3 regions of the Streptomyces sp. NPDC096040 genome follow, and region 1 is predicted to be linked to each of the others. Evidence: riboswitches for the same ligand, from Rfam matches in the RefSeq annotation. Region 1 holds a riboswitch; each other region holds the start of a gene.
The links. A riboswitch is a leader RNA that binds a small molecule or an ion and turns the genes downstream of it on or off. The one in region 1 is predicted to bind cobalamin.
Positions count from the first base shown of each region.

Region 2: another riboswitch for cobalamin. It lies ahead of ABTY98_RS29125 (cobalamin biosynthesis protein); the one in region 1 lies ahead of nicT (Nickel transporter NicT).
Region 3: another riboswitch for cobalamin. It lies ahead of ABTY98_RS07045 (ribonucleoside-diphosphate reductase subunit alpha); the one in region 1 lies ahead of nicT (Nickel transporter NicT).

Region 1 is NZ_JBEOTA010000018.1:147,745-157,125, reverse strand. It holds gene ABTY98_RS25365 (hypothetical protein) at 327-542, shown strand; gene nicT (Nickel transporter NicT) at 626-1,735, opposite strand; cobalamin riboswitch at 1,764-1,954, opposite strand; gene ABTY98_RS25355 (ArsR/SmtB family transcription factor) at 2,035-2,394, shown strand; gene ABTY98_RS25350 (transglycosylase domain-containing protein) at 3,239-5,452, opposite strand; gene ABTY98_RS25345 (COG4705 family protein) at 6,009-7,262, opposite strand; gene ABTY98_RS25340 (COG4705 family protein) at 8,149-8,985, opposite strand; gene ABTY98_RS25335 (hypothetical protein) at 9,381-9,381, shown strand, end outside.
Region 2 is NZ_JBEOTA010000023.1:98,575-107,955, forward strand. It holds gene ABTY98_RS29110 (putative cobaltochelatase) at 1-131, opposite strand, end outside; gene cobN (cobaltochelatase subunit CobN) at 128-3,781, opposite strand; gene ABTY98_RS29120 (cobyric acid synthase) at 3,778-5,289, opposite strand; gene ABTY98_RS29125 (cobalamin biosynthesis protein) at 5,286-6,236, opposite strand; cobalamin riboswitch at 6,335-6,477, opposite strand; gene ABTY98_RS29130 (hypothetical protein) at 6,626-6,853, opposite strand; gene ABTY98_RS29135 (inorganic phosphate transporter) at 6,873-8,114, opposite strand; partial or broken gene ABTY98_RS29140 (lysozyme) at 8,292-9,057, opposite strand; gene ABTY98_RS29145 (class II aldolase/adducin family protein) at 9,254-9,381, shown strand, end outside.
Region 3 is NZ_JBEOTA010000004.1:330,635-340,015, reverse strand. It holds gene ABTY98_RS07075 (carbohydrate ABC transporter permease) at 1-856, opposite strand, end outside; gene ABTY98_RS07070 (extracellular solute-binding protein) at 1,057-2,343, opposite strand; gene ABTY98_RS07065 (GntR family transcriptional regulator) at 2,702-3,466, shown strand; gene ABTY98_RS07060 (DUF3311 domain-containing protein) at 3,590-3,859, shown strand; gene mctP (monocarboxylate uptake permease MctP) at 3,856-5,484, shown strand; gene ABTY98_RS07050 (GNAT family N-acetyltransferase) at 5,579-6,133, shown strand; cobalamin riboswitch at 6,138-6,262, shown strand; gene ABTY98_RS07045 (ribonucleoside-diphosphate reductase subunit alpha) at 6,387-8,741, shown strand; gene ABTY98_RS07040 (ribonucleotide-diphosphate reductase subunit beta) at 8,741-9,381, shown strand, end outside.

The sequences.
Region 1 (9,381 bases):
GGCGGTCGTACCCGGGTGCTGATCTTCACAACACCTCCGACTTCCTGGTGGTACCCGGCGAACTCGACACCACCGCCCGCGTCCTACCCGGTCAACCTGCCTCCTCCATACGAGTCGGATGCGGGCACCGTTCAGTTCCCGGCTCTTGCGGCGGAATCGAAGCAGCGGAAGCGCCGAGGGCGCACAAGCGCACGCCGCGACCTGTCGCACCTCCGCACGCACCGAGGGCGCGCGTCCATCCGGCGCAGGCGGGGTATCTCCCGAGCAGCCCCGCGACCGCCGGCCGCCGGCGCCTCGCTGTCCCACGCCCACGGAGGTGGAGCACCATGACCGACACCAACGGACTGGAACCCGTCGCGACATTCTGCGGCGAGTGCGACTGCGGCTGTCCCCAGCTCTTCGTCGATCCGAAAGCCCCCGCCGAACAGCGGATCGTCCTGACCGACGACTTCGGCCAGCGCGTCCAGATGAGCTTCGACCAGTTCTCCAACCTGGTCTCCGACGCCAAGGCGGGCAAGCTGGACGGCATCGCCCAGCCCTGAGACGTACGCCTGGGGCACGGGAGGCACGGCGGGCCGGGAAGCGTCGAGGCTTCCCGGCCCGCCGGCGGTTCGGTCGCGGAATGTCAGCCGCCCTCGACCCGACGGGCCGCCCACCGCTGTTCGACCTTCGCCAACTTCCAGTACGCCACCGCCGCCACCCACACGACCATGAACAGGCCGACGATGACGTAGCCGACGTTGCCCAGGTCGAGGCCGGAGATCCAGCCCGTGACCGCGTCGCTCAAATCCAACTTGTCGTGCAGGACACCGACGAGCTCGATCGTGCCGATGAAGAAGGCGACAGCGATGGACAGGCCGGTGATGGCGAGGTTGTAGAAGACCTTGCGGACCGGGTTCGAGAAGGCCCACTGGTAGGCGAAGTTCATGAAGGTGCCGTCGAGGGTGTCGAACAGGCTCATGCCGGCGGCGAAGAGGAGCGGCAGGCTGAGGACCGCGTACCAGGGCAGGCCCGCCGCCGCGCCCGAGCCGGCCATCACCATCAGCGTGACCTCGGTGGCGGTGTCGAAGCCGAGGCCGAAGAGGAAGCCGAGGGGGTACATCTGGCCTGGGCGGGTGATGGACTTGGTGAGCCGTCCGAGGATGCGGTTCATGAACCCGCGGGAATCCAGGTGCTGTTCGAGTTCCGCCTCGTCGTACGTCCCGACCCGCATCGCCCGGAACACCTTCAGGATGCCCAGCAGGGCCACGAGGTTGAGGGCGGCGATGATGTAGAGGAAGGACCCGGAAACGGTCGTACCGATGATGCCGAGCGTCTGGTGGGTGCGGGAGTCGTCGTTCATGAGCGTGCCCGCGAGCTGGGCACCGCCCGCCACCAGCGCGGCCATCGCGACCACTACGCTGGAGTGCCCGAGCGCGAACCAGAACCCCACCGACACCGGCCGTTTGCCGTCGGCCATCAGCTTGCGGGTGGTGTTGTCGATCGCGGCGATGTGGTCGGCGTCGAAGGCGTGCCGCATGCCGAGGGTGTAGGCGGTGACGCCGAGCCCGATGCCGAACGCCTTGGACCCGACCTCGTAGTGCTCGGGGACGACGAGAAGGAACAGAATGCCGAAGGCGGCGGCATGCAGGGCGGCGATCACCGCCATCAGCCCGATCGTCTTGACGGTGTCCTCGCGCCGCCAGCGGAACGCTGAGGGCCTGATCTCGGGCAGGGATGTCTTGGGCAGGGTCATCCGGTCACGCTCCAGCACCTCGTGGATCAACTCGTGAGATGCCGTGGCCGGTCTCCTGGCTTACGGGTCGTGCACTCCCGCGCCCGCCTTCCCGGCCGCCGTACGACGGCCAGTGGCTGTCCCTTCCGGGACTTGGGCGGGGAACTCCCCGATTCACAGTGGCGAGGGCCGCGCCGGCTTCACACCGGCTTCCCGAACACCACGGCCTGCCCACCGTAGGGGGCTCGGTGCTCTCCTGCATAGCTGCATAGGTGCGCAGGTATGCAAGATCACATACGGGCGCCTGCGAGGATGAACCCATGCATCTCGTCCCGGCGGCCCGCGCAGACCGCCGCATCATCGACGGCCACCGGGTGTGCGACGCCATCGCCGCCATCGGCGAACCCGCCCGTGTCCGCACCTGGGCCGACCGCTTCTCCCTGCTCTCCGACCCGGGACGCCTCGCCCTTCTGCTGGCCCTGCACCAGGCAGGACCCCTTGCCGTCTCCGACTTGGCCGTCGCGACCGGCATGAACGACCCGGCCGTCTCACAGGCCCTGCGCCTGCTGCGCGCCGCCGGTGCCGTGGCGGGCGAGAAGGAGGGGCGGGTGGTGCGCTACCGAGTCGTCGACCCACTCGTCGCCGACCTCTTGAAGCACTGCGCCACCGGCACGGACTGAGCGGTGAGGGCGGACGCCTTCGACAAGTGCCCGCTGAAGCCGTCGACCTGGTGCGGGATGCTGCGGAGCGCTCCGGACTGACGATCACGCGCTGCGGCGGGGGCAAACAGTGGCGGGCGGGAACGATTCTCACGCGCGGGAAGCCGCGCGGCAGGCCGGAGAACGGGAGAAGGCCCGGAAGGCCGCCGAGGCCGAGGCCAAGCGGAAGGCTCGTGAGGAGAAACTGGCCAACGAAGCGGCCCGCGCCCAGGAGGCTGTCGACCGGACGAGCGTGACCGGGCATGATGCCGAGCAGCTTTCCCAACTGCTGCGCACGTCCGTTGTGGACGGGCGTCCGTTGACGTTCGAGCGGTCGAGGCCTCAGGCCGGAGACTCACGCGAGCGGACGCGACTGCCAGAAGCCCCGCTCAAGCCACTGGGGAGATTGGGGAGAATGAAACGCGCGCCGCTTCGGCCGGTCTTCCCCAACCGCAAGGTCACTCGTCCCGGATGACACTTCCGCGTCGCCGTGTCTGCACCCACCGCGGCGCAGGTCTGCCTGCAAGCAGTGTCTGCGGCAGACCTGCGCCAACTCTGACGAAGCACCGGCAGGCGTCGCCCGCGTGCCGACCGCCAAGGTCAACGAACGGTGCTCGCCGCTACCGTGGTTGGCGCGATGGCCGCCCGCACGGAGGCGGGGCGGCCACGGGCTCCGGAGCCGTCCCCGCACCCGAAGCGGCCCGGTGGAGACCTGTTCCTGAAGCCCGTGGGCGTCGCCTGGTGGCGGGCACCTGGGTGCCGAGGACCCACCCCCTGCTGCGGCACGCCGACAGGTTGGGCAACCCACGGGCCGCCGTGACGCGGCTCAAGGACCTCCGCGGGTGCGGGTCGGGGTCGGCGAGCTGGTCGCCGGTGAGGGTGAGGGGTTACCGCCGGTTGTGCCGCCGAGCAGCCCGCCGCCCGTACCAGCGGTGGTACCGGCGGTATCGGTCGGACTTGGGCTGACGCAGTGCTTCCCATGCCCTCTGCACGGTGCGGTGGGGGTCGGGCTGGCCGTTGGGGTCGGGGTGACCGTGGGCGTGCTCTGGGATGCGGTGGCGGAGGGTGTGGGCGAGGGTGCGCCGTATTCGTCCGTGCTCTGGCCCAGTTGGGGTGCGGGCGGGAACTGCTGGACGGGTTGTCCCTGGAGGGCGGCGGTCATGTAGCCGGTCCACACCTCGGTGGGCATGTCGGCGCCGAAGACCTTGGCGTAGCCACCGACACCCTGCATCGACTGGAGGCCGGCGTTCTTCGGGTTCTCCTTGAACATGCTCACAGCCGTGGTCAGCTGCGGGGTGTAGCCGATGAACCAGGCGGACTTGTAGTCGTCGGTGGTACCGGTCTTGCCGGCCGCCGGGCGACCCAGGGCCTGGGCGTTGGTACCGGTGCCGTTCTTGACGACGTCTCGCAGGACGTCGGTGACGGTGTCGGCGGTAGAGGCGGACATGGCCGTGGTGCCCTTGTGCTCGCCGAAGCCGGGCAACTGCCGGCCGTCGGCGACGACCTTGGTCACCGAGTACGGCTCGTGCTGGACCCCGCCGTCGTCGAAAGTGGCGTACGCGTCCGCCATACGGATCGCCGACGGTGTGGAGGTACCGATGTAGAAGCCCGGGGTGTCGTACTGCAGGCTCGTGCGCGGGAGCCCCGCTTTCAGGGCCTCAGCCTCCACGTTGTCGTAGCCGACATATTCGCCGAGCTGGACGTAGGGAGTGTTGACCGACTGCTCCATCGCCTTGCGCAAAGTGATGTAACCCCACTTGGTGGACACGTCGTTGCGCTGGTGCAGGAGCCCCGTGGGGTCGTTCGAGTCCGGCAGCTCCTGGCCTTGCTGGTTCTTGATGGTGATGCCGTCGTCACCGTCGAACTTCGAGTCCGGGGTGATCGGTGCGGGCGGCTGCCCAGGGGAGAGGACGGCGCCGTGATCGAGAGCGGCGGCCAGGTCGACGGGTTTGAAGGTGGAGCCGACCGGCACACCGGTCGCGTCCGCGTTGTCCGTCCAGTGACCCTTGTTCCAGCCGGCCCCGCCGTACAGCGCCACGATCGCGCCGGTGGACGGATCGATCGATGCCGCGCCGACCTGGACGTCCTTGTCGGCCGAGCGTTGCCGCGGGTCAAGGTGTTTCCGCTCCATCGCCGCGACGGACGTCGACAGGGCGTTCACCTTCTTCTTGTCGAAGGTGGTGTAGATCTGGTATCCGCCGCGGCCCAGTTGCTGGTCCGTGAGGGAGGTGTGGGCTTCGACGTATTTCTCCGCGGTCTGCACCAGGTAACCGGTCTGCCCTGACATTCCCGCCGACGGCGTGTACGGCTTGGGCGTGGGAAACCCTGACGCCAGGTAGCGCTGTTCCTGGGCGTCGGTGATCTCGTGGATCTTGGCCATCCGGTCCAGCACGTACTTCCAGCGTGCCTCGGCCTGGGCCTTGGCCTGCGGATCGGTGTCGGCGTGCATCAGCAGGCTCGGCTCGTTGACCGCGGCGGCGATGAAGGCGCCCTGGCTGACGGTCAGCTGGAACGCATGCACGTGGTAGTAGGCACGGGCCGCGGCTTCGATCCCGTAGGCGTCCCGGCCGTAGTAGCAGGTGTTGAGGTAGCCCTGCAGTATCTGCTGCTTGGACATCTGCCCGCCGATCTTCAGGGAGATCATGATCTCCCTTAGCTTGCGGGTGACCGACTGGTCCTGGCTGAGGTAGGTGTTCTTCACGAACTGCTGGGTGATGGTGGACCCCGACTGCACCTCACCGCCCGTGGCCATGTGGTAGACGGCGCGGAGCATGCCCTGCGTGTCGACGCCCGGATCGGAGTAGAAGGTGGCGTTCTCCGCGGCGAGGAAGTCCCACTGCACCAGTTTCGGGACCTGGGCGAGATCGACGTTCTGCCGGTTGGTCGCCCCCTGGGTGGCCATCACCGAGCCGTCCGACCAGTAGTAGGTGTTGCTCTGGGCTTGCGTACTGGGGTTCGCGCCGGGGATGGTCGTCGTCGCGTAGGCGTAGCCGAACAGGCCCAGCAAACCGCTGACGAACAGCAGGAAGGTGCCGGACACCAGCTTCCACGAAGGCAGCCACCGCCTCAGGCCACGTCTGCCCGCCCTCGGGTAGTCGATCAGGCCGCGCCGACCCGGACGTCCGGTGTCCGCACGTCGCGTGCCTGCCGCGCGGCGGGCACGCCCGCCCCGGGCCTGGGCCCTGCGTGCCGCGGCCCGGCCGCCACCCGGCATACCGTCCGAGCCGGACGGTATGGCCCTCCCCGACGATCGACGCCGGTGTTCGCTCATTCTCGCCACTCCTCAACCAAGGACACGGTCCCGCCATCGCCGCGAGACCGCCCGCAGGATGCCCCATGGGGGCCTGACCGGGACACGCTGACGCCCCCCCGGCAGCTCCTACAAGTTGTAAGAGTAAGTCGCACTCGCAAAACGCATGCAACCGCCCACCCAAGAACGAGCCGTAGCCCGGTATCGGACCTGTGCGGCTTCCGGTGCCGACGGCCGCGGCTGCTGGCGATCCGTGTGCCGCGTGCGGTTCGGAATACCGGCCGGTTCGGAATGTCGGCTGCCCCGGCGCCGGGGATGCGTCGGGGCAGTCCGTCACGGTGGTTGGCTAGCCGAGGGAGGTGAGGAGGGTGTTGAGCTCCTTGACCTCGGTGGCCTTGTCGGGGCTCGGGGCGCGTAGCGCCGTCAGGACGTGGTCGATCTCGCTGTCGAGGAAGTGCCAGGACTGCTCGCTCTTGGGCTCCAGGGTGGACTGGTCGTCGTCCCAAGCGGTCTCGAGGTCGGTCACTCGGGTGGTCGCGGCTGACTGGTTGCCCGAATTGAGCTTTGCCAGGGTGTCAGCCGCGATCGTGCGGAACTTCGCGATCTCAGCCGGAGGGAACGGCGACGTCGCCTGCTTCGGGGTGAGATGGGCGGTCACAGGGGCGGGGGCGTCCTCCTCGCTGGCCGCGGCCGCGTGGGGCTGGTGGTGTGCCCAGATGAGAAGCGCCGCAGTTGCGACCGCTACGACGGCGTAGTAACCGAGCATGATCCGCTCACGCGCCGGGTTCAGCGCTCGTGCGGTGTGGGTGAGTTCGCCGGTCTCGATGACATCGCTGCGGCTGATTGTGAGATATACGACCGTAGCGAGGATCGCGGCCAGGAAGATCACGCTGGTGATCGCAGTACCGAGGCCCAGGCCGCCGTCGCCGCCGGGCGAGCCGAGCCAGTCGCCGAGGTTGGCACCGAGCGGGCGGGTGAGGATGTAGGCGAGCCAGAAGGAGAGCACCGCGTTGGCGCCGAGGCGCCATCCGAGGACGATCGCGACGATCAGCCCGAGAGGCAGGAACACGGAGACGCCTGGCGTCCAGCCGGTCAGTTCCAGGGTCCAGTCGCCGGTCGCGGTGCCGAGGGCGAAAGTGACCAGGACCGCGAGCCAGTAGAAGAGTTCACGGGGACGGGTGGTGATGGTGTGGACCGACAGGGTCCGCTCGCGGGCGTACCAGATCCCGAAGACAACGGCCAGGAGGCCGGCGAACACGCTACTGCTCAACGCGAGGGGAACGCCCTGGCTGTCGGTGAGGATGTCTGTGTAGAGGGTGCCGGTCACACTCACCACCACGACGGTGAGCCAGTACACGAACGGGACGTACCGTTTGGTGGTGAGTTGCCAGCCCATGGCGCCCGCCAGCACGGCGGTGAAGATCAATGCCGTGTTGATCAGGCCAACGCCGAGGTTCATATTGATCCAGTCGGCGAAGCTTTCGCCGACCGTGGTGCACAGGATCTTGATGATCCAGAACCAGATCGTGACCTCGGGAACCTTGTTCAGCATCTGCTTGGCAGGCGTCCGAAGACTCTCGGGCGTCGTCGCGGTTGTCATGTAACCCTCGCATGGAACGAGTGGCAGCACGGAGGGGCGTCCCTCACGTCTGCGGAACGGTAATTGTGTGGAAATGCATGGCCAAGCGGAGTCTCGGATTGGCAGGGGCTGCGGTATGACTCCGATTGCTCGTCAAGCCTGTTCGGGCCGCGCCGCCAGGGGTGTCACCCGTGACAGGGTCCGCCCCGGGAACACCTCCGCTTTCGCTCCCCCGGCCCACGCGAGAACTCTCTGTGCCCGCTCAGCCCCGCAGGGAGGCGTCGGGAAGGTGTTGATGCCGCTACTGGAAGTCGCCGAGGTGGAGAGACTCTGGACCGTGGTCGCCGTCATGCGAGCACCAACCGCCCTGGAAGCGTTCGGCTTCTCAGGCCAGACCGCGCCCATGCCGGTCGACCGGGAGCCCCCCATTCACCTGGCCAGCCCGAAGAATTCGTGGAGCCAGTTCGAACACCGACCGGCGAAACCAGCCGGAATTCTGGAAACCTCGTCCCGGAATTCAAGCTGCCTGGCGCTTGAATTCGCGTCGGCCCCCGGGCGACCTCTCCCAGAGACTCTCCCGGCACTTGCTCATCCGGTGCCGGAGAAGTGGTGTGAGCCGCCTCAGCCGGTTGTTCACCGGCTCGCTCCTGGTCTCGCTGGTGTGTGCCCGTCTCTCGAACCACCGGAATATCAGACGTTTCATCGGTCATGGTGCCCGACTGTGCCAGCAGGAACCTGAACACATCCTGACTGCCACCGTGTGTATCACTCGCCCCACTGCGCGGTCGGTGAAGTGCAGCGCGTAGGCGGGGCGTGTCCGGTGGGCGAGGAGGGCGGCGTGGGATGGACAGACCGCAGTCGAGCGCGGCCGGAACCGATGGGAGGAACTACCGGCCCGGCTCGTGGCTCAGGCCGTGTGTCCCGACGCGTGCTCCGGTACGGCAACATCCCTGCGGGTGACGGAGAGGTAGATGACCAGTCCGAGGATGACCGCCAGGAACAGAGCGCCGGTCACTACCGCGCCCAGGCTCAGGCCGCCGTCGCCAGCGGGCTGGGAAAGGTAGTCACCGATCGAGGCGCCCAGCGGCCGGGTCAGGACATAGGCGATCCAGAAACTCCACACGGCCTCCAGGTCCAGCGCGAAGTGCGCGATGGCCACCGCGGCTATGACCACCGCGAAGAGGACGGCGGACAGCCAGTAGCCGAGGTCAATACGCTCGGACACCAGATCACCGGCCGCGGTGCCCAGGGCGAAGGTGGACAGGACCGCCGACCAGTAGAAGGACTCGCGACTGGTGGTGTCGATGTGGTGGATCGACAGGCTCCGCTCGCGCCGGTACCAGACGACGAAAACGATCACGAGGAGCAACGCGAATACCGTGGTGCTCGTCTCCAGCGGCACGCCCATGTTGTCGCTGAGGTCGTCGCTGATCAGCGTGCCGACGACGCTGACCAGCGCCACCGCCGGCCAGTACACGCCCGGCCGGTAGGCGCTGGTGCGGAACTGGACCACCAGAACTACGGCCAGCAGGGCACTCGTCAGCACAGACACACCGGTCAGCCCGAGACCCGCCTTCTCGTTGAGCAGGTCCGCCGCGGTCTCGCCGACCGTTGTGCACAGCACCTTGATGATCCAGAAGTAGATGGTGACCTCAGGCACCTTGCTCCAACGCAGTCGGCCCTGAGAATCGGGGGCCTGACCGGCCTCCGGAACCACCTGGCTCTCAGACGCTTCATAGATCACACTGCCCGACCATGCCACCGGGCACCTGAACACATCCTGACTGCGGGCGCACTTGACCCACCCCGCCCGCCCCGCACGGGCACCATGGCGCCATGCGCGCACATACAGCGCACTTCCATATCGCGGCCCTCCGTCCCACCCCTGCCCACGTGACGGAAGAGATCCGCCTCGAACACTCCGAGCACCGCCCCCGCGCCCATTGACCGCGCGACCGCATGGCTGCGGCGCCGCCTGGGCCGAGCCGTCGTCCTGTCCTACGCCGACGCCCTCCTCGTACCGGGCCCCGGCCTGTGGCTGCGCACCCGCACCCTGCCGCTCGGGCCCGCTGATCCGCCTGCCGCTGTGCATCGCCCCGTGCCTGCTGTGGCCGGTGCTGTTTCTCGGCCGGGCTCCAGG
Region 2 (9,381 bases), on a different contig from region 1:
GTGCTCTTCGCGGTGCCCTTCTCGCCGCGCACCAGTACTCCGCCGACCGCCGGTGACACGGCGTTCAGCAGCAGCGCCAGCCGCAGGTCGTCCTGACCCACGACGGCCGTAAAGGGGAAGGGGGTGGTCACTGGTCGCCCTCCAAGTCGCCTTCGAGCTCCAGGTAGGTGGCGCGCAGCCGCTCCAGGGTGTCCGCGTCCGGCTCGGCCCACAGGCCCCGGTCGGCGGCCTCCAGGAGCCGTTCGGTGATGCCGCGCAGCGCCCACGGGTTGGACTTCTTCATGAAGTCCCGGTTCTCCGCGTCGAAGACGTACTCCGCGCTGAGTTTCTCGTACATCCAGTCGTCCACGACCCCGGCCGTGGCGTCGTACCCGAAGAGGTAGTCGACGGTCGCCGCCATCTCGAAGGCGCCCTTGTAGCCGTGCCGCCGCATGGCCGCCATCCAGCGCGGGTTGACCACCCGGGCCCGGAAGACCCGGTGGGTCTCCTCGCCGAGGGTACGGGTCCTCACCTGGTCGGGCGTGGCCGAATCACCCACGTACGCCTCGGGGTTGGCGCCGGTCAGATGGCGCACCATCGCGACCATGCCGCCGTGGTACTGGAAGTAGTCGTCGGCGTCGACGAGGTCGTGCTCGCGGGTGTCCACGTTCTTCGCGGCGACGGCGATCCGCTTGAACGCGGTCTCCATGTCCCCGCGCGCCGCCCGCCCGTCGAGCCCGCGCCCGTAGGCGTAACCGCCCCAGACGGCGTACACCTCGGCGAGGTCCGCGTCCGACCGCCAGTTGCGGGCGTCGATCAGCGGCAGCAGCCCGGCGCCGTACGCCCCCGGCTTGGAGCCGAAGATACGGGCGGTGGCGCGCCGCCGGTCGCCGTGCTCGGCGGTGTCCTCGTCGGCGTGCGCGCGCACGTAGTTGCGGTCGGCGGGTTCGGCCAGCTCGGCGACCCTGCGCACGGCGTCGTCGATCAGCCCGACCACGTGCGGGAACGCGTCCCGGAAGAAGCCGGAGATACGGACCGTGACATCGATGCGGGGCCGGCCCAGTTCGTCCAGGGGGACCACCTCGAAGCCGGTCACCCGCCGCGACGCCTCGTCCCAGACCGGACGGCAGCCCAGCAGCGCCAGGATCTCGGCGATGTCGTCGCCCTGGGTGCGCATGGCGGAGGTGCCCCACACCGTCAGCCCGACGGACTTCGGATACTCGCCGGTGTCCTGGAGGTACCGCTGCACCAGCGAGTCGGCGAGGGACTGGCCGACCTCCCAACTCAGCCGGGAGGGAATGGCCTTGGGGTCGACCGAGTAGAAGTTGCGGCCGGTGGGGAGCACGTTGACCAGCCCGCGCGTGGGCGAACCGGAGGGACCGGCGGGAACGTAACCCCCGTCAAGTGCCTTGAGGATGTGGCCGATCTCGTCCGTGGTGCGTGCCAGCCGGGGCACGACCTCGGCGCAGGCGAACTCCAGCACCGCTACGGCTTCCGGGAGTTCGGTGCCGAGCACCTCCCGTACCAGCGCCCGGCTCTCGGTGACGGCCCAGCCCCGCTGCTCCATGCCCTCCGCGACCCGGCGGCACAGCTGCTCCAGCAGGTCGATCGCGTCGGCTGCCGTACGCGACGGACCCTCCACGAGATCCGTCAGCTCCACCGGCACCTTCACCGGCGCGCCGGGCTCGGCCAGCAACTCCTTCTCGCTGAGCCCGAAACGGGCCGCGAAGGATGCCCTGAGTCCCGGCAGCGCGTTGGCCTGGCCGCCCCACACCTGCGAGGCCCGCAGCACGGCGAGCACCAGGTTCACCCGTGCCTCGCCGACCGGCCCGCCGCCGAGAATGTGCAGGCCGTCGCGGATCTGCACGTCCTTGATCTCGCACAGGTAGCCGTCGATGTGCATCACGAACTCGTCGAAGTCGGCGTCGTCCGGCTGGTCGTCCACATGCAGGTCGTGATGCAGCTCGGCCGCCTTGACCAGCGTCCAGATCTGCGCCCGCACGGCCGGCGCCTTCGCCGGGTCCAGGTCGGAGACCAGCGCGTACTCGTCGAGCAGCTGCTCCAGCTTGGCCAGGTCGCCGTAGGTGTCGGCCCGGGCCATCGGCGGAACCAGATGATCGACGACGGTGGCGTGCCCGCGCCGCTTGGCCTGGGTGCCCTCGCCGGGGTCGTTGACGATGAACGGGTAGATCAGGGGGAGGTCACCGAGGACCGCGTCCGGCGCACAGCCGGCGCTCAGCCCGAGCCCCTTGCCGGGCAGCCACTCCATCGTGCCGTGCTTGCCCATGTGCACGATCGCGTCCGCGCCGAAGCTGTTTTCCAGCCACCGATAGGCGGCCATGTAGTGATGCGACGGCGGCATGTCCGGGTCGTGGTAGATCGCGATCGGGTTCTCGCCGAAGCCGCGTGGCGGCTGGATCATCACCACGACGTTCCCGAACCGGAGGGAGGCGAGGACGATGTCCTCCCCGTCGACGTAGAGGGAGCCCGGCGGCTCGCCCCACGCCTGAGTCATCGCGTCCCGCAGCTCCGGGTCGAGCTTCTCGAACCACGCCCGGTAGTCAGCGAGCGGCACCCGTGCGGGCGCGACGGCCAGCTGCTCCTCGGTCAGCCACTCCACGTCGTGCCCGCCGGCCGCGATCAGGCGATGGATCAACTCGTCGCCGTCGGCGGGGTATTCGGTGACGCCGTAGCCGGCCGCCTTGAGGGCGTCAAGGACCCGCACCGCCGACGCCGGTGTGTCCAGACCGACCGCGTTGCCGACCCGCGAGTGCTTGGTCGGATACGCGGTGAAGACCAGCGCGACACGCTTCTCCCCGTTCGGCTTGTGCTTCAACCGGGCGTGCCGTACGGCGATCCCGGCGACGCGCCCGGCCCGCTCGGGATCGGCGACGTACACCGGGACATCGTCCGGGCCCTGCTCCTTGAAGGAGAACGGCACGGTGACCAGACGGCCGTCGAACTCCGGGATGGCGACCTGCATCGCCGCGTCCATGGGGGAGAGGGCGGCGTCGGACTCGCCCCAGGCCTGCCGGGAGGAGGTCAGGCAGAGGCCTTGCAGCACCGGGACGTTCAGATCGGCGAGCGCCCCGACGTCCCAGGCCTCCTCGTCACCGCCGGCCGAGGCCTGCGAGGCGTGGGTGCCGCCGGCGGCCAGCACGGTGGCGACCAGCGCGTCGGCCCCGGCGAGGATCTCGTACAGCCCGGCGTCCGCCCCACGCAGCGAACCGCAGTACACCGGAAGGGCGTTGGCGCCACGCGCCTCGATCGCGTCGCACAGGGTGTCCACGAAGGCGGTGTTGCCGCTCAGTTCATGGGCCCGGTAGAAGAGCACCCCGACCGTGGGGCGGCCTTCCCGGATCTCGTAGGAGCCGTGCACCCCGAACTCGGGCATCTTCTGCGGCTCGGCGAACCCCTCGCCGGTCAGCAGCACGGTGTCCGACAGGAACCGGGACAGCTCCAGCAGGTTCGCGGGCCCGCCCTCGACGAGATAGCGCAGCGCTTCCGCGACCACACCCGCCGGTACCGACGACTCGGCCATCAACTCGGCGTCCGGCACTGCCTCGCCGCCAAGAAGCACGGTCGGCACACCGGACGCCCGGAGCACGGCGAGCCCGTCCTCCCAGGCCCGTTTGCCGCCCAGCAGCCGTACGACGGCGATGTCCGCGCCCTCGATCAGCGCGGGCAGCTCCTCCGCGACGTCGACGCGCGTCGGATTGCCGATCCGGTAGTCCGCACCGGCAGCGGCCCGGGCCGCCAGCAGATCGGTGTCGGCGGTCGACAACAACAACACAGTGCTCATGCGGGCGCTCCCGGTGGGATGAAAGGCAGTCCTTGCGGCGCGCCCGACTCGATGAGCCGCCAGAGCGCGTCGGTGTCCGCGTGCTGTTCGATCAGGTCGCCGAGCCGGTCGAGCTGCTCCTCGCGCAGCGCGGCGAACGAGGTGTCGGGGGCCGGCACGAACCGGCGGCCCGCGGCGGCCGCCACCTCGCGCAGAAAGGCCCGGCGGAAACCGTCCGACTCCAGGGAGCCGTGCCAGTGGGTGCCCCAGGTCTGCCCGACCCGGCAGCCGTCCAGGAAGGGCTCGCCTCCGGTCACCTCGGCGACCCCGTGATGGATCTCGTACCCCTCGACCCGCTCGCCGAGGGCCTCCCCGACGGGCCGGGTGAGGGTCTTCTCCCGGGCGAACCGCACCCGTACGGGCAGCACCCCGAGGCCGGCCACCTGCCCGCGCCGGCTCTCGACGTCGTCCTCGATGTGCTCCCCGAGGACCTGGAAGCCACCGCAGACGCCGAGCACGGGTCGCTGCTCGGCGGCCCTGCGCCGCAGCGCGTCCGCCAGCCCCCGCTCCCGCAGCCATTCCAGGGCCCGGACCGTCCCCCGGGTTCCCGGGACCACGACGAGATCGGCGTCGGCCAGTTCCTCGGGCCGGTCCACGAACCGCACCACGACACCCGGTTCCGCGGCCAGCGCGTCCACGTCCGTGAAGTTGGACATCAGGGGGATGGCACAGACGGCGACCCGCAGCACGTCCGCGCCGACGGGCGGGGCGACGTTCGACTCGCGGACGGTGCCGCGCAGCGAGACACGGAGCCCGTCCTCCTCGTCGATCCCGAGGCCGTGCCGGAACGGCAGGACGCCGTAGGTGTGCCGCCCGGTGAGCCCGTGGAGCATGTCGAGGCCGGGCTCCAGCAGGGAGACATCGCCCCGGAACTTGTTGACGAGGAACCCGGCGACGAGAGCCTGGTCCTCCGGCGACAGGAGGGCGACGGTACCGAAGAAGGAGGCGAACACGCCCCCGCGGTCGATGTCGCCGACGACGAGCACGGGCATCCGCGCGTTGCGCGCGATCCCCATGTTCACGATGTCGGTCCGGCGCAGATTGATCTCCGCCGGACTGCCCGCCCCCTCACAGATCACCGCGTCATACGTGCCCCGCAACTCGGCGAGACAGTCGAGCACGGTCCCGAGCAGCTTCTGCTGCCGCCCGCCGTGGTATCCGCGGGCACTCAGCTCACCGACCGGCTTCCCGAGCAGCACGACCTGACTGCTCTGCTCGCCGCCAGGCTTGAGCAGCACGGGGTTCATCAGCGCGGTCGGCTCGACCCGGCAGGCCTGCGCCTGCATGGCCTGCGCCCGCCCGATCTCGGCGCCCTCGCGTGTGACGAAGGAGTTGAGGGACATGTTCTGCGCCTTGAACGGCGCGACCTCGACGCCCTGCCGCGCCAGCCACCGGCAGATACCGGCGGTGACCACACTCTTGCCGGCATCGGAGGTGGTACCGGCTACGAGGAGACCTCCGCCGTTCATGACGTCCTTCCCGAAAGCGACGCCAGCAGCAGGGACCCGGCCGCGCCGACCCCCAACGCCAGCCATCCGACCCGCCGTGACAACCGCACGGCCCGGTAGATGTCGCGGACCTCCACGGCACGCCCCTCCCGGTTCAGCACGGGCCGATGCTCGATCCGCCCGCCGTACGACAGCGTCCCGCCGAGCCGTACCCCCAGCGCCCCCGCGAACGACGCTTCCACCGGCCCGGCGTTGGGGCTCGGGTGCTTCGCCGCATCGGCCCGCCAGGTCCGTACGGCCCCCCGGCCGTCACCTCCGGCGACGGCGGCCAGTACGGCGGTGAGCCGTGCCCCCGGCCACCCCGCCACGTCGTCCAGTCGCGCCGAAGCCCACCCGTAGCGCCGGTAACGGGCCGACTTGTGGCCCACCATGGCGTCCAGGGTGTTGACGGCCCGGAACCCGAGCAGCCCCGGCACCCCGCCCACGGCGCCCCACACCAGCGCACCCACGACCGCGTCGCTCGTGTTCTCGGCGACGGACTCCACGACCGCCCGGGCGATCCCGTCGGCGTCCAGGGACTGCGGATCCCGCCCGCACAGATGCGGCAGCCGGGCGCGCGCCGCCTCCACATCGCCCGCCTCCAGGGCACGCCCGATGGCGCCGGCCTCGCGGGCGAGTGAAGTGCCCCCGACGACGGCCCAGGTGGCGGTCGCGGTGAGCGCGACGGAAGCGGCGGTGGAGGGTCGTACGAGCCGCTGGGCGGTGGCGCCCAGGGTCACGGCACCGCCGGCGCACACCGCGGTGTGCAGGGCGCCCCACCCGCGGTGGTCCCGCCACAGCAGCCGTTCCACGGTCCCGGCCGTCCGCCCGAACGCGGCGACCGGATGCCCCCGGCGCGGATCGCCGAACAGCAGATCACCGAGAAGGCCGGCGGCGGCGCCGTACGCGAAGACGCGACCGGCACCCATCGGCTCAGCCGGCCGAAGAGTCGGGGACGGGTCGGGTACTCAACCTCGGTCGGCAGCCGCGCATGGCGATAGGTCCTCACTCAGGGTGTCCACGCCCTGGTTCGACGAGACCGGCGGTGAGAGTTCCTGGCTCCCGGGGACTGCTACCCCGGTGACAGTGGCGGGACCGCGCCGGATTCACACCGGCTTCCTCTCTTGCCGCCGTACTTGGCTCCGGAAGTCCACCACGCTCCCGGAAGACCCGTCAACTTGCCGTTGACCTGCGAGGGGACTGTGTGGGAAGGCCCACACCGGTGGTCCAGCGGGGCCCGTGGGGCATGCCGAAGGCTCCTCCCGAGCGGATTCGGGGAGGAGCCTTTGCCGGCCTCGCGTTCAGGCTTCGGCCGCGGTCAGGCCTTGGCCACGATCAGATGGATGCCGTACGCCACGACGGCCGCGCAGGCCGCGAAGCACAGGTAGGCGGTGGTCACGGCCAGGGCCGCCGAGTTGCCCTGGGCCGTGGCGCGTTCGCGGGCGGAGAGGCCCTTGATGCCGAGGGTGAAGAGAGCCACCATGCCCACGGTGACCACGAGGCTGACGCCGAAGACGGAGCCGATGGCTGCCCAGTCGATGTTCATGTCGGTTCTTCCTCGGGGGTCAGACGGTCGCGGCCGGGTCGGTGGCGGCGGCCGGGGCGGGGGACGGGATCGTGGCGGTGAGGTCGTCGGTCACCGTGCCCGCGGGCGGCGGGGTCACGGCGGCGATCGCCGTGGTCACCACGCCGGCCGGCTCCGTGCCGTCGGTGTCGTTGACGTTGGCGCTGTCCACCACCTCGCGGCGGGAGAGCTTCCAGATCGCGGCGCTGGAGGCGACGAGGAAGACGGCGACGACCGCCGTGCCCCAGTCGCCGAGGTCCGTCACGGACTCGGCGAGCGCGCCGACGACCGCGGCCGCGGGGAGGGTGAGCACCCAGGCGACGACCATGCGGGTCGCGGTGGACCAGCGGACCGTGCCGCCCTTGCGGCCGAGGCCCGCGCCCATCACGGAACCGGAGACGACGTGCGTGGTGGAGAGGGAGAAGCCGAGGTGGGAGGAGGCCAGGATGGCGGTGGCCGCGCTGGTCTGGGCGGCGAAGCCCTGCTGTGGCTGGAGGTCGGTCAGGCCCTTGCCCATGGTGCGGATGATGCGCCAGCCGCCGATGTAGGTGCCGAGCGCGATTGCCAGGCCGGCGGAGAGGATGACCCAGGTGGGAGGGTTCGAGCCGGGCGCGACGGCACCGCCCGCGATCAGCGCGAGGGTGATGATGCCCATCGTCTTCTGCGCGTCGTTGGTGCCGTGCGCGAGTGAGACCAGGCCGGCGGAGGCGATCTGGCCGGCGCGGTAGCCCTTGCGGGTGGCCTCGTCCTCGGCGTTCCGGGAGAGCGTGTAGGAGAGGCGGGTGGAGAGCATCGCCGCGATGCCCGCGACCACGGGGGCGGCGACCGCCGGGAGCAGGACCTTGGTGACCAGGACGTCGCCGTGGACCGCGCCGAAACCGGCGGAGGCGACGGTGGCGCCGATCAGGCCGCCCATCAGGGCGTGCGAGGAACTGGAGGGCAGGCCCACCAGCCAGGTCACCAGGTTCCAGAGGATCGCGCCGACGAGGGCGGCGAAGATGACCTCGGGGCGGATGCCGTTCTCGTCGACCAGGCCCTTGGAGATCGTGTTGGCGACCTCCACGGAGAGGAAGGCGCCGACCAGGTTGAGCGCGGCGGACATGGCCACCGCGATCTTGGGCTTGAGCGCGCCGGTCGAGATGGTCGTGGCCATCGCGTTGGCGGTGTCGTGGAAACCGTTCGTGAAATCAAACGCGAGTGCGGTCACCACCACAATCGCGAGGATCAGCGAGAAGCTTTCCATTTACCCAGGCAATCTTCAGGGGTCATCGGCTGTTGGACCGTAGGCAACCTGAATGAACGGAAGATGAACTGGGGTGGTCTCCGTGGTGTCTGAGATCGACTTCGGGGTATCCGTGCGCGGGAGTGGGCGAAGCCGCCGTCCCGTTTCCGGTCCGGCGGCCCGGTCGTTCCTTGGCCAGGAGCCCCTGGCGAACGCCTTCAGCCGGCTCGCCGACCCGTTGAAGAGATTCTGGTCACCCGGCAGACTGCCGCTGTCGTCGTACTGCCAGCAGGTCCAGTGCGACCATCCCGTCGGCAGTGCTCCCGCGTCCGCCGAGCCGTGGCGGGCGATCCACAGGGCGTTGTCCGCGGCGAAGGCGCTGCTGCCGCCCGTGCGGAGGTCCCACCAGTGGGTGGTCGTGTAGATCACCGGCCGCTGACCGGTCTCCCGCTCCAGCTCGGCACTGAAGGACTTGATCCACTTGACCATCTTGGAGTGGCTCAGCCCGTAGCACCTGTGCTTCTTGTCGTACGGGTTGTACTCGACGTCGAGCGCGGGCGGCAGCGTCCAGCCGTCCGCGGCCCAGGCGCCGCCGTGGCTTACGAAGTACGCGGCCTGCCGGTCGCCCGACAACCTGTCCGGCAGGGCGAAGTGGTACGCGCCCCGCATGATTCCGGCCTTGCGTGAACCGTTGTACTGCCGGCCGAAGTACGGGTTGCGGTAGGTGGTGGACTCGGTCGCCTTGATGTAGACGAACCTCGCGCCTTTCGCCTTGGCGCTCGACCAGTCGACGTTCTTCTGGTGCGAGGAGACGTCGTGCCCCTTCGGCAGGCTCGCCGCGGACGCCGGTGTCCCGCCGAACGCGGTCGCGGCCCCCCCGAGGGCGAGCGCGGCCACGGCCGCCGCGAGAACGCGGGCGTGGTCACGGTTGTGGTGACGGTACGACGGAGCGGTCACGGGCCATGTTTCCCCCCGGAATGGCGACGTGTACGAAAAATCGTCCAGATATTATTGGAAGATCGGCGTATTCTCGGCGATCTTCGGCCAAGCCTTGAAATGGGACTCTTCGCGGTGGTTTGCGCTCTACTGGATTCGGGACGTCCGGCCTAAAGTGCCCTGCCGTACAAGCCGGTTGGGGTGCTGCCTGACAGGATCGGGCCATGGCTGAGCAACGGCGGGACGAGCGTGACGGACGGGATGGGCGCGGCGGCGCACAGGGTGTGTCGGAGCCGCGAAGGCGGGATGTACGCGCGGAGGAGGCGCGCGCCTGGCGGGAACTCGTCGCCAC
Region 3 (9,381 bases), on a different contig from region 1:
AGTAGGTGGTCAGCAGCTGGAACTCGGGCTCGGGGTGGCCGCCGCGCATCACGAAGACCTGCGGGAAGACGCCCATGTCCCAGATGACCGAGAGGGTCGTGAGCATCACGATGATCGGCTTCAGGATGGGGAGCGTGACGTAGCGGAACACGCCCCAGGCGCCCGCGCCGTCGAGCCGGGCGGCCTCCTCCAGCTCCGCCGGGACCTGGGTCAGACCGGCGCTCAGCGTGATGACCACGAAGGGCACCGCTCCCCAGACCACCAGGAGCATGATCACCGCGAGCCCCTGGGGCCCGCTGGCGAACCAGTTGTGGCCGATCATCTCGACCCCGGGGATCTTGCTGAGCAGGGCGTTGAGGATGCCGTAGTCGGAGTCGAAGAGCCACTTGAAGAGCGTGGTGGCGACGATGACCGGCATGCCCCAGCTGGCCACCAGGACGATGTTGACCAGGGTCTTCACCCAGCCGGAGACCCGCTGCAGCAGCAGGGCGATGAGCATGCCGACGACCATGGTGAAGACCACGCAGCCGACCGCGAAGACGATCGTGCGCAGCACGACCTGCCAGAACTCGGTGTCGCCCAGGACGCCGGAGAAGTTCCCGAACCCGACCCACTCGGCCGGCTTGAACCCCCACAGCTGGGACTGCCCGAACTCCTGGAAGGAGAGGGCGACCAGCCGGTAGAAGGGATAGCCGAGCACCAGCCCGAGAATCGCCAGGCAGGGCGCGAGCAGCATCCAGGGGACGGCGGGACCGCCCGAGCGCCGGTTGGTACGTGGTCTGGCCTGGGGGCCCGGGGGTGGCGCCTGCCGCTGCGGCGGCACCTTGGCGGGTGTGGTGGTATCAGCGGCACTCATCGCGAGCTCCTAAGCAGATGAAGAGAGGCCGGCATCAACGCGCCCCTCCAGGGGCGCGGGGCGGTATCGATATGCGACTACCGCCGCATGTGCGCGACCAGCCACAACGCACCGGCACCAACCCACCAACCGTCGCGGCACTTTCCGACTTCAAGCACCGGCCGGACCCGCCCCCGTGGGCCAGGCCCGGCCGCAGGCCACTACGCCTTGTTGATGACCTTGTCGATCGCCGCGTCCGCGGCCTTCGCCGCCGCCTCGACCGTCTGCCTGCCCGTGCCGATGTTCTGCAGCATGGTCTGCAGGACCTGCGCCTTCTCGACCTGGCCCCAGCCCGGCGCCATCGGGACGAACCAGTTGGACTCGGCCGCGGTGGCCGGAACCGCCGTCGCCGGGTCGTTCTTCAGCGTCGCGAGGTCGGTCTTGTTGTTGGGCAGGTTGCCCTTGGCCATCAGGCCCTTCTGGCCGGAGGGACCGGTGAACGCGTTGATCCACTCGGCGGCGACGCCCTGGGCCTTGGACTTCACCGGGATGGCGAGGTCCGAGCCGCCCAGGAAGACCGGCATGTTCTTGCCGGACGGACCGGGCATCACGAAGTTGACGAGGTTGTTCTTGAGCTTGCCGCCCGTCTTGTCGTTCTTCGGGTCGGCCGCGGTCGCGCCCTCCCAGGCGGCACCGAAGATCATGGCGGACTTGCCCTGGCCGTAGACGATGTACCGGTCGGACTCGTCCTTGGTCTTGTCACCGTGCATGTACTTGTCGATGACGTTCTTGAACTCGGTGAGGCCCTTGATGGACTCGGGCGAGGAGAGGTTGCCCTTCCACTGGCCGCCGGACTCCGCGGCGATGGAGCCGCCGGCGTCGTAGACGAAGGACATGGCGGCGTACCAGTCGCGGGTGGGCTGGTACCAGGCGCTGAACTTGTCACCTTCCTTCTTCTGGATCTTGTCCAGGTCGGCGGTCAGCTCGGTGTAGGTCTTCGGCGTGGTCTTGATGCCGGCCGAGGCGGCGATGTCCTTGCGCCAGTTGGCCACGCGGCCACCGGCGTAGTACGGCACGCCGTAGGTCTTGCCGTCGTAGGTCACCGAGGCCTTGAGGCCGTCGAGCCACTGGTCGGAATTGGTGAACTGGGAGGTCTCGACGGGGGCGAAGGCGCCCTTGACCATGTAGCCGAGCATCTCGGTGTTGCCCATCTCGACCACGTCGGGGGCCTTGTCCGTGGCGAGGACGGCGTCCAGCTTGGTGTTCTTGTCCGGCCAGCCGTAGTACTCGTGCTTGATCTTGATGCCGGGGTGCTTCTTCTGCACGGCCGCGTCGGCGGCCTTCACCAGGTCGGGCCAGTTGTTCTGCGCGTCCACGGTGAGCCAGACGGTCAGCTCCTTGGCGTCCGCCCCCTGCGCCTTGTTGTCGTCCTTGTTGTCACTGCCACACGCCGCGATGGAGACGACCATGCCCGCGATACCAATCGCGGCTATCAGCTTGCGCTTCACGCCACCCTCCTCAGGGATGCCACAAACCCCCCTGCCTCCCCGCGCGAGCGTTGGGCCGGGACCTGGACCAATGGTGTAGACCAGTGCGGGAAGCCTGGCCCAGACCAGCAGGCCTGTCAAGGGGGGCCGAATGGGCTCCGACCAGCCGTTATGCGACCTATATATGCAGGAACCTTTAAGTAAGAAGCCCTCGAAAATCCGAGGCGCGGACGAGACAATTCCGGTAGACCACTCCAGTGGTGGACTAGACCAAAAGGGCCCGCGGCGGTATACAGAGGGGATCACGCAGCGTGCAGGGGAACTCCCGGTACGCTGCCGTGCCACGAGGTGGCCGGATCAGGAGCCGGGAAGGCGGAGCATGAGCACCGACGTCAGCAGTGCGGAGAACGAGAGCGGGACAGCCGTCCGTACCGCGCGTGTGCCCAAGTACTACCGCCTGAAGAAACATCTCCTCGAAATGACGGAGACACAGACGCCCGGCACCCCGGTCCCGCCCGAGCGCACGCTGGCCGCCGAGTTCGACACCTCCCGCACCACCGTCCGCCAGGCCCTCCAGGAGCTGGTCGTCGAGGGCCGGCTCGAACGCATCCAGGGCAAGGGCACCTTCGTCGCCAAGCCGAAGGTCTCCCAGGCGCTCCAGCTCACCTCGTACACCGAGGACATGCGCGCCCAGGGTCTGGAGCCGACCTCGCAGCTGCTGGACATCGGCTACATCACCGCCGACGACCGGCTCGCCGGCCTGCTCGACATAACGGCGGGTGGGCGCGTGCTGCGCATCGAGCGGCTGCGCATGGCCAACGGCGAGCCCATGGCCATAGAGACGACCCATCTGAGCGCCAAGCGCTTCCCCGCCCTGCGCCGCTCCCTGGTCAAGTACACCTCCCTCTACACCGCACTCGCCGAGGTGTACGACGTCCATCTCGCCGAGGCCGAGGAGACCATCGAGACCTCGCTGGCGACCCCGCGCGAGGCCGGCCTGCTCGGCACCGACGTGGGTCTGCCGATGCTGATGCTCTCCCGGCACTCCCTGGACCGCGAGGGCCAGCCGGTGGAATGGGTGCGCTCGGTGTACCGCGGCGACCGCTACAAGTTCGTGGCCCGCCTCAAGCGACCGCAGGACTGACGCGGACCGCCCTTCACAGAATCGACATACCGATAGACGGACGGCCACTTCCGCTCCGGTGACACCGTGACCTAGATTGCCTGCGCATTACACAGGCGCACGGTGAGGGGACGGAGCCGCGGTATGTCGGATGTACCTGAAGTGAGGCACCCGGTGGTGACACCTATACGCGTGATCATCACCGTCTGCCTCGTCGCGCCCTTCGTGGCGATGCTGTGGGTGGGCTCCTACGCCAAGACGGACCCGACGTTCATCGGGATCCCGTTCTTCTACTGGTACCAGATGCTGTGGGTGCTGATCTCCACCGCGCTCACGATGACCGCGTACCAGCTGTGGCAGCGGGAGCAGCGTGCCCGCAAGAGCGGGAACACGAGCGGGGGTGCGCAGAAGTGAAGGACGGTGTGAACGGCGTCGCGCTCGGCGTCTTCATCTTCTTCTTCCTGGCCGTCACGGTCATCGGCTTCCTGGCCGCGCGCTGGCGCAAGGCCGAGAACGAGCACTCCCTCGACGAATGGGGCCTGGGCGGCCGGTCGTTCGGCACCTGGGTCACCTGGTTCCTGCTCGGCGGCGACCTCTACACGGCGTACACCTTCGTCGCCGTACCGGCAGCGATCTACGCGGCGGGCGCGGCCGGCTTCTTCGCGGTGCCGTACACGATCCTCGTCTACCCGCTGATCTTCACGTTCCTGCCCCGCCTGTGGTCGGTCTCCCACAAGCACGGCTATGTGACGACCTCGGACTTCGTGCGCGGCCGCTTCGGCTCCAAGGGCCTCTCGCTCGCCGTCGCCCTGACCGGCATCCTGGCGACGATGCCCTACATCGCGCTCCAGCTCGTGGGCATCCAGGCCGTCCTCGACGTCATGGGCGTCGGCGGCAGCGACGGCACCAACTGGTTCGTGAAGGACCTCCCGCTGCTGATCGCCTTCGGCGTCCTGGCGGCGTACACCTACTCCTCCGGTCTGCGGGCGCCCGCGCTCATCGCGTTCGTGAAGGACGCGCTGATCTACATCGTCATCGCTGTTGCGATCATCTACATCCCGATCAAGCTGGGCGGCTTCGACGACATCTTCGCCAAGGCCGGCGACGCGTTCGCCCAGGTCAACCCGGCGACCGGCAAACCGCGCGGCGCGCTCGCCCCACCGGAGGCGGGCCAGTGGACCTACGCCACGCTGGCGTTGGGCTCCGCGCTCGCCCTGTTCATGTACCCGCACTCGATCACCGCGACGCTCTCCTCCAGGAGCCGTGAGGTGATCCGCCGCAACACCACGATCCTGCCGCTGTACTCCCTGATGTTGGGCCTGCTCGCCCTGCTGGGCTTCATGGCGATCGCGGCCGGCGTCAAGGTCACCAACGGCCAGCTGGCGATCCCCCAGTTGTTCGAGAACATGTTCCCGGACTGGTTCGCGGGCGTGGCCTTCGCGGCGATCGGCATCGGCGCCCTGGTCCCGGCGGCCATCATGTCCATCGCGGCCGCGAACCTCTTCACCCGCAACATCTACCGGGACTTCATCAAGCCGGACGCCACACCGAAGCAGGAGGCCCAGGTCTCCAAGCTCGTGTCCCTGCTGGTGAAGGTCGGCGCGCTGGTCTTCGTCCTCACCATGGACAAGACGGTCGCCATCAACTTCCAGCTGCTGGGCGGCATCTGGATCCTGCAGACCTTCCCGGCCCTGGTCGGCGGCCTGTTCACCCGCTGGTTCCACCGCTGGGCCCTGCTGGCGGGCTGGGCGGTCGGCATGGTCTACGGCACGGTCGCGGCGTACGGGGTGGCCTCGCCCACCCAGAAGCACTTCGGCGGCTCGGCCAAGGAGATCCCGGGCTTCGGCGAGATCGGCTACATCGGCCTGACGGCGTTCGTGATGAACGTGGTGGTGACGGTGGTCCTGACGTTCGCCCTGAAGGCGCTGAAGGCTCCGGAGGGCGTCGACGAGACAAAGGCACAGGACTACACGGCGGACGCCGGCGACCCGGGGGTGGAGGTCGAACTTCCTCCGGCTGTCGCAGAAGGCGCCCACTGAACAAACCAGGGGCGGCGACCAGCCACGCACAACCCACAGCGGGCCACCGAGAAATCCCACCCTCGGCGGCCCGCTGTCGTACACACTCACCCGCATGACGATCCTGATCCGGGAAGCGCACCCCACCGAATACGGCCCCCTCGGCGAGCTGACAGCCCAGGCCTACCTCCAGGACGGCCTCCTGGACTTCGGCGAGAGCGACTCGTATCTCACCGAACTCAAGGACGTCGCGAATCGGGCAGCCGCAGCCACCGTTCTCGTCGCCGTGAACGGCAACGCCCTCCTCGGCGGAGTCACGTTCGTCTCCGGCCCCGGCCCGATGGCCGACCTCGCCGCCCCCGGAGAGGCCGAGATCCGGATGCTCGCCGTCGACCGGGCCGCCCGCGGAAATGGCGCCGGCGAGGCACTCGTCCGCGCCTGTATCGACCGCGCGCAGGCCCTCGACGGCTGCGAGAAGGTCGTCCTGTCGACTCAGCGCACCATGAGATCCGCCCACCGCATCTACGAACGCCTCGGCTTCGTCCGCACACCCGAGCGGGACTGGAATCCCTTGCCGCAGCTGGACGACATCACTCTCCTCACCTATGAGTTGACGCTGCGGCACCGCCACGACACAACATGTGGGGGTGCCGCGACAGCGCGGCACTAGATGTATGCTCATGCTCGCTGTCGCCGCAGGGGAATCCGGTGCGAATCCGGAACTGTCCCGCAACGGTGTACTTGCGCACATCTGTGCACAAGCGTCAGTCCGAGGACCTGCCGACAGCACGCCCGGCCGTCCGGCCCGGGTGTTCTGACGTCCGGGCCTCGTGGAGTGGGCCGGGGACGCGGCACGCGTGTGTGCGCTCGTGGCTGCTCCCTGCCCTCCGCCAGGCCCCGTGCCGAGCGAGGGAGAGCCCCACGTGACCATCGCGCCAGCCGAACCGGCTTCAGCGACCATCTCTGTGGACGAGGACGGTCCCGGCACCGCGCTGCTGCGGACCCTGACCGGGCTGACCGCCGACCTCCCCGACGCCGACCCCGGCCGGGTCGCCGCCGCCGCGCTGCGGGGCCGGTCCGCGCGGGCCGACGAGTCGGAGTTGCGTGAGCTGGCCACCGAGGCGGCCGCCGGCCTCATCTCCGAGGACCCCGCCTACTCCCGGCTCGCCGCCCGGCTGCTGACGATCTCGATCCGCGGCGAGGCCGCCTCGCAGGGCGTGACGTCCTTCACCGAGTCCGTGGCCGTCGGTCACCGTGAGGGCCTCATCGCCGACCGCACCGCCGAGTTCGCGCGCCTGCACGCGGGCCGCCTGGACGCCCTGGTCGACCCGGACGCCGACGACCGCTTCGGCTACTTCGGGCTGCGCACGCTGCACAGCCGTTACCTGCTCCGGCACCCGATCACCCGCAAGGTCATCGAGACCCCCCAGCACTTCATGCTCCGCGTCGCCGCCGGCCTCGCCGAGGACGACACCCACAGGTCGGTCGACGAAGTCGCCGCGCTCTACGGGCTGATGAGCCGCCTCGACTACCTCCCGTCCTCCCCCACCCTCTTCAACTCCGGCACCCGGCACCCCCAGATGTCGTCCTGCTACCTCCTCGACTCCCCGAAGGACGAACTGGACTCCATCTACGACCGGTACCACCAGGTCGCCCGCCTCTCGAAGCACGCCGGCGGTATCGGCCTGTCGTACAGCCGGATCCGCTCGCGCGGTTCGCTGATCCGCGGTACCAACGGGCACTCCAACGGCATCGTGCCGTTCCTGAAGACCCTCGACGCCTCGGTGGCCGCGGTGAACCAGGGCGGCCGGCGCAAGGGCGCGGCCGCGGTCTACCTGGAGACCTGGCACTCCGACATCGAGGAGTTCCTGGAGCTGCGCGACAACACCGGTGAGGACGCCCGCCGCACCCACAACCTCAACCTCGCGCACTGGATCCCGGACGAGTTCATGCGCCGGGTGAACGCCGACGGGCAGTGGTCGCTCTTCTCCCCCGCCGACGTGCCCGAGCTGGTGGATCTGTGGGGTGACGAGTTCGACGCCGCGTACCGCGCGGCAGAGGAGAAGGGCCTCGCGCGCAAGACCATCCCGGCCCGTGACCTGTACGGCCGGATGATGCGCACCCTCGCGCAGACCGGCAACGGCTGGATGACCTTCAAGGACGCGGCCAACCGGACCGCGAACCAGACGGCCACCGCGGGCCATGTCGTCCACTCCTCCAACCTCTGCACGGAGATCCTGGAGGTCACGGACGACGGTGAGACGGCCGTCTGCAACCTGGGGTCCGTCAATCTCGGTGCGTTCGTCGACACATCGACAGGTGACCTCGACTGGGAGCGGCTGGACGACACCGTCCGCACCGCCGTCACCTTCCTCGACCGGGTCGTCGACATCAACTTCTACCCGACCGAGCAGGCGGGCCGGTCCAACGCCAAGTGGCGGCCGGTCGGCCTGGGCGCGATGGGCCTCCAGGACGTCTTCTTCAAGCTGCGGCTGCCCTTCGACTCCCCCGAGGCCAAGGCGCTCTCCACCCGGATCGCCGAGCGGATCATGCTCGCCGCGTACGAGGCCTCCGCCGGCCTCGCCGAGCGCGGCGGCCCGCTGCCGGCCTGGGAGAAGACCCGTACCGCGCAGGGTGTGCTGCACCCCGACCACTACGGCGTCGAGTTCACCTGGCCGGAGCGCTGGGCGGCGCTGCGCGCGCGGATCGCAAGGACCGGTCTGCGCAACAGCCTCCTGCTCGCCATCGCGCCGACGGCCACCATCGCCTCGATCGCCGGTGTGTACGAGTGCATCGAGCCGCAGGTCTCCAACCTCTTCAAGCGCGAGACACTGTCCGGTGAGTTCCTCCAGGTCAACTCCTACCTGGTCCAGGAGCTCAAGGACCTGGGCGTCTGGGACGCGCGCACCCGTGAGGCGCTGCGCGAGGCCAACGGCTCGGTGCAGGACTTCGCGTGGATCCCGGCGGACGTACGGGCGCTGTACCGCACGGCGTGGGAGATCCCGCAGCGCGGCCTGATCGACATGGCCGCCGCCCGCACCCCGTACCTGGACCAGGCCCAGTCCCTGAACCTGTTCCTGGAGACGCCGACCATCGGCAAGCTCTCCTCGATGTACGCGTACGCCTGGAAATCGGGCCTGAAGACGACGTACTACCTGCGCTCGCGCCCGGCGACCCGGATCGCCCGCGCCGCCCGGGCGACCGTCCCCGTACAGCAGACGACGGACGCCGTCGCCTGCTCCCTGGAAAACCCCGAGTCCTGCGAGGCCTGCCAGTAATGACCACCCAGAACAAGGCTGTCACATCGAAAAACCTGCTCGACCCGGGCTTCGAGCTGACTCTGCGTCCCATGCGCTACCCGGACTTCTACGAGCGCTACCGGGACGCCATCAAGAACACCTGGACCGTCGAGGAGGTCGACCTCCACTCGGACGTCGCGGACCTCGCCAAGCTCAGCCCCTCCGAGCAGCACCTGATCGGCCGGCTCGTCGCCTTCTTCGCGACCGGCGACTCGATCGTGGCGAACAACCTGGTGCTGACGCTGTACAAGCACATCAACTCCCCCGAGGCGCGGCTCTACTTGAGCCGCCAGCTCTTCGAGGAGGCCGTGCACGTCCAGTTCTATCTGACGCTCCTTGACACCTACCTCCCCGACCCGGAGGACCGGACGGCCGCGTTCGCCGCCGTCGAGAACATCCCCTCCATCCGCGAGAAGGCGGAGTTCTGCTTCAGGTGGATGGACTCGGTGGAGAACCTGGACCGGCTGGAGACCAAGGCCGACCGGCGCCGCTTCCTGCTCAACCTGATCTGCTTCGCCGCGTGCATCGAGGGCCTGTTCTTCTACGGCGCGTTCGCGTACGTCTACTGGTTCCGCAGCCGGGGTCTGCTGCACGGTCTCGCCACGGGCACCAACTGGGT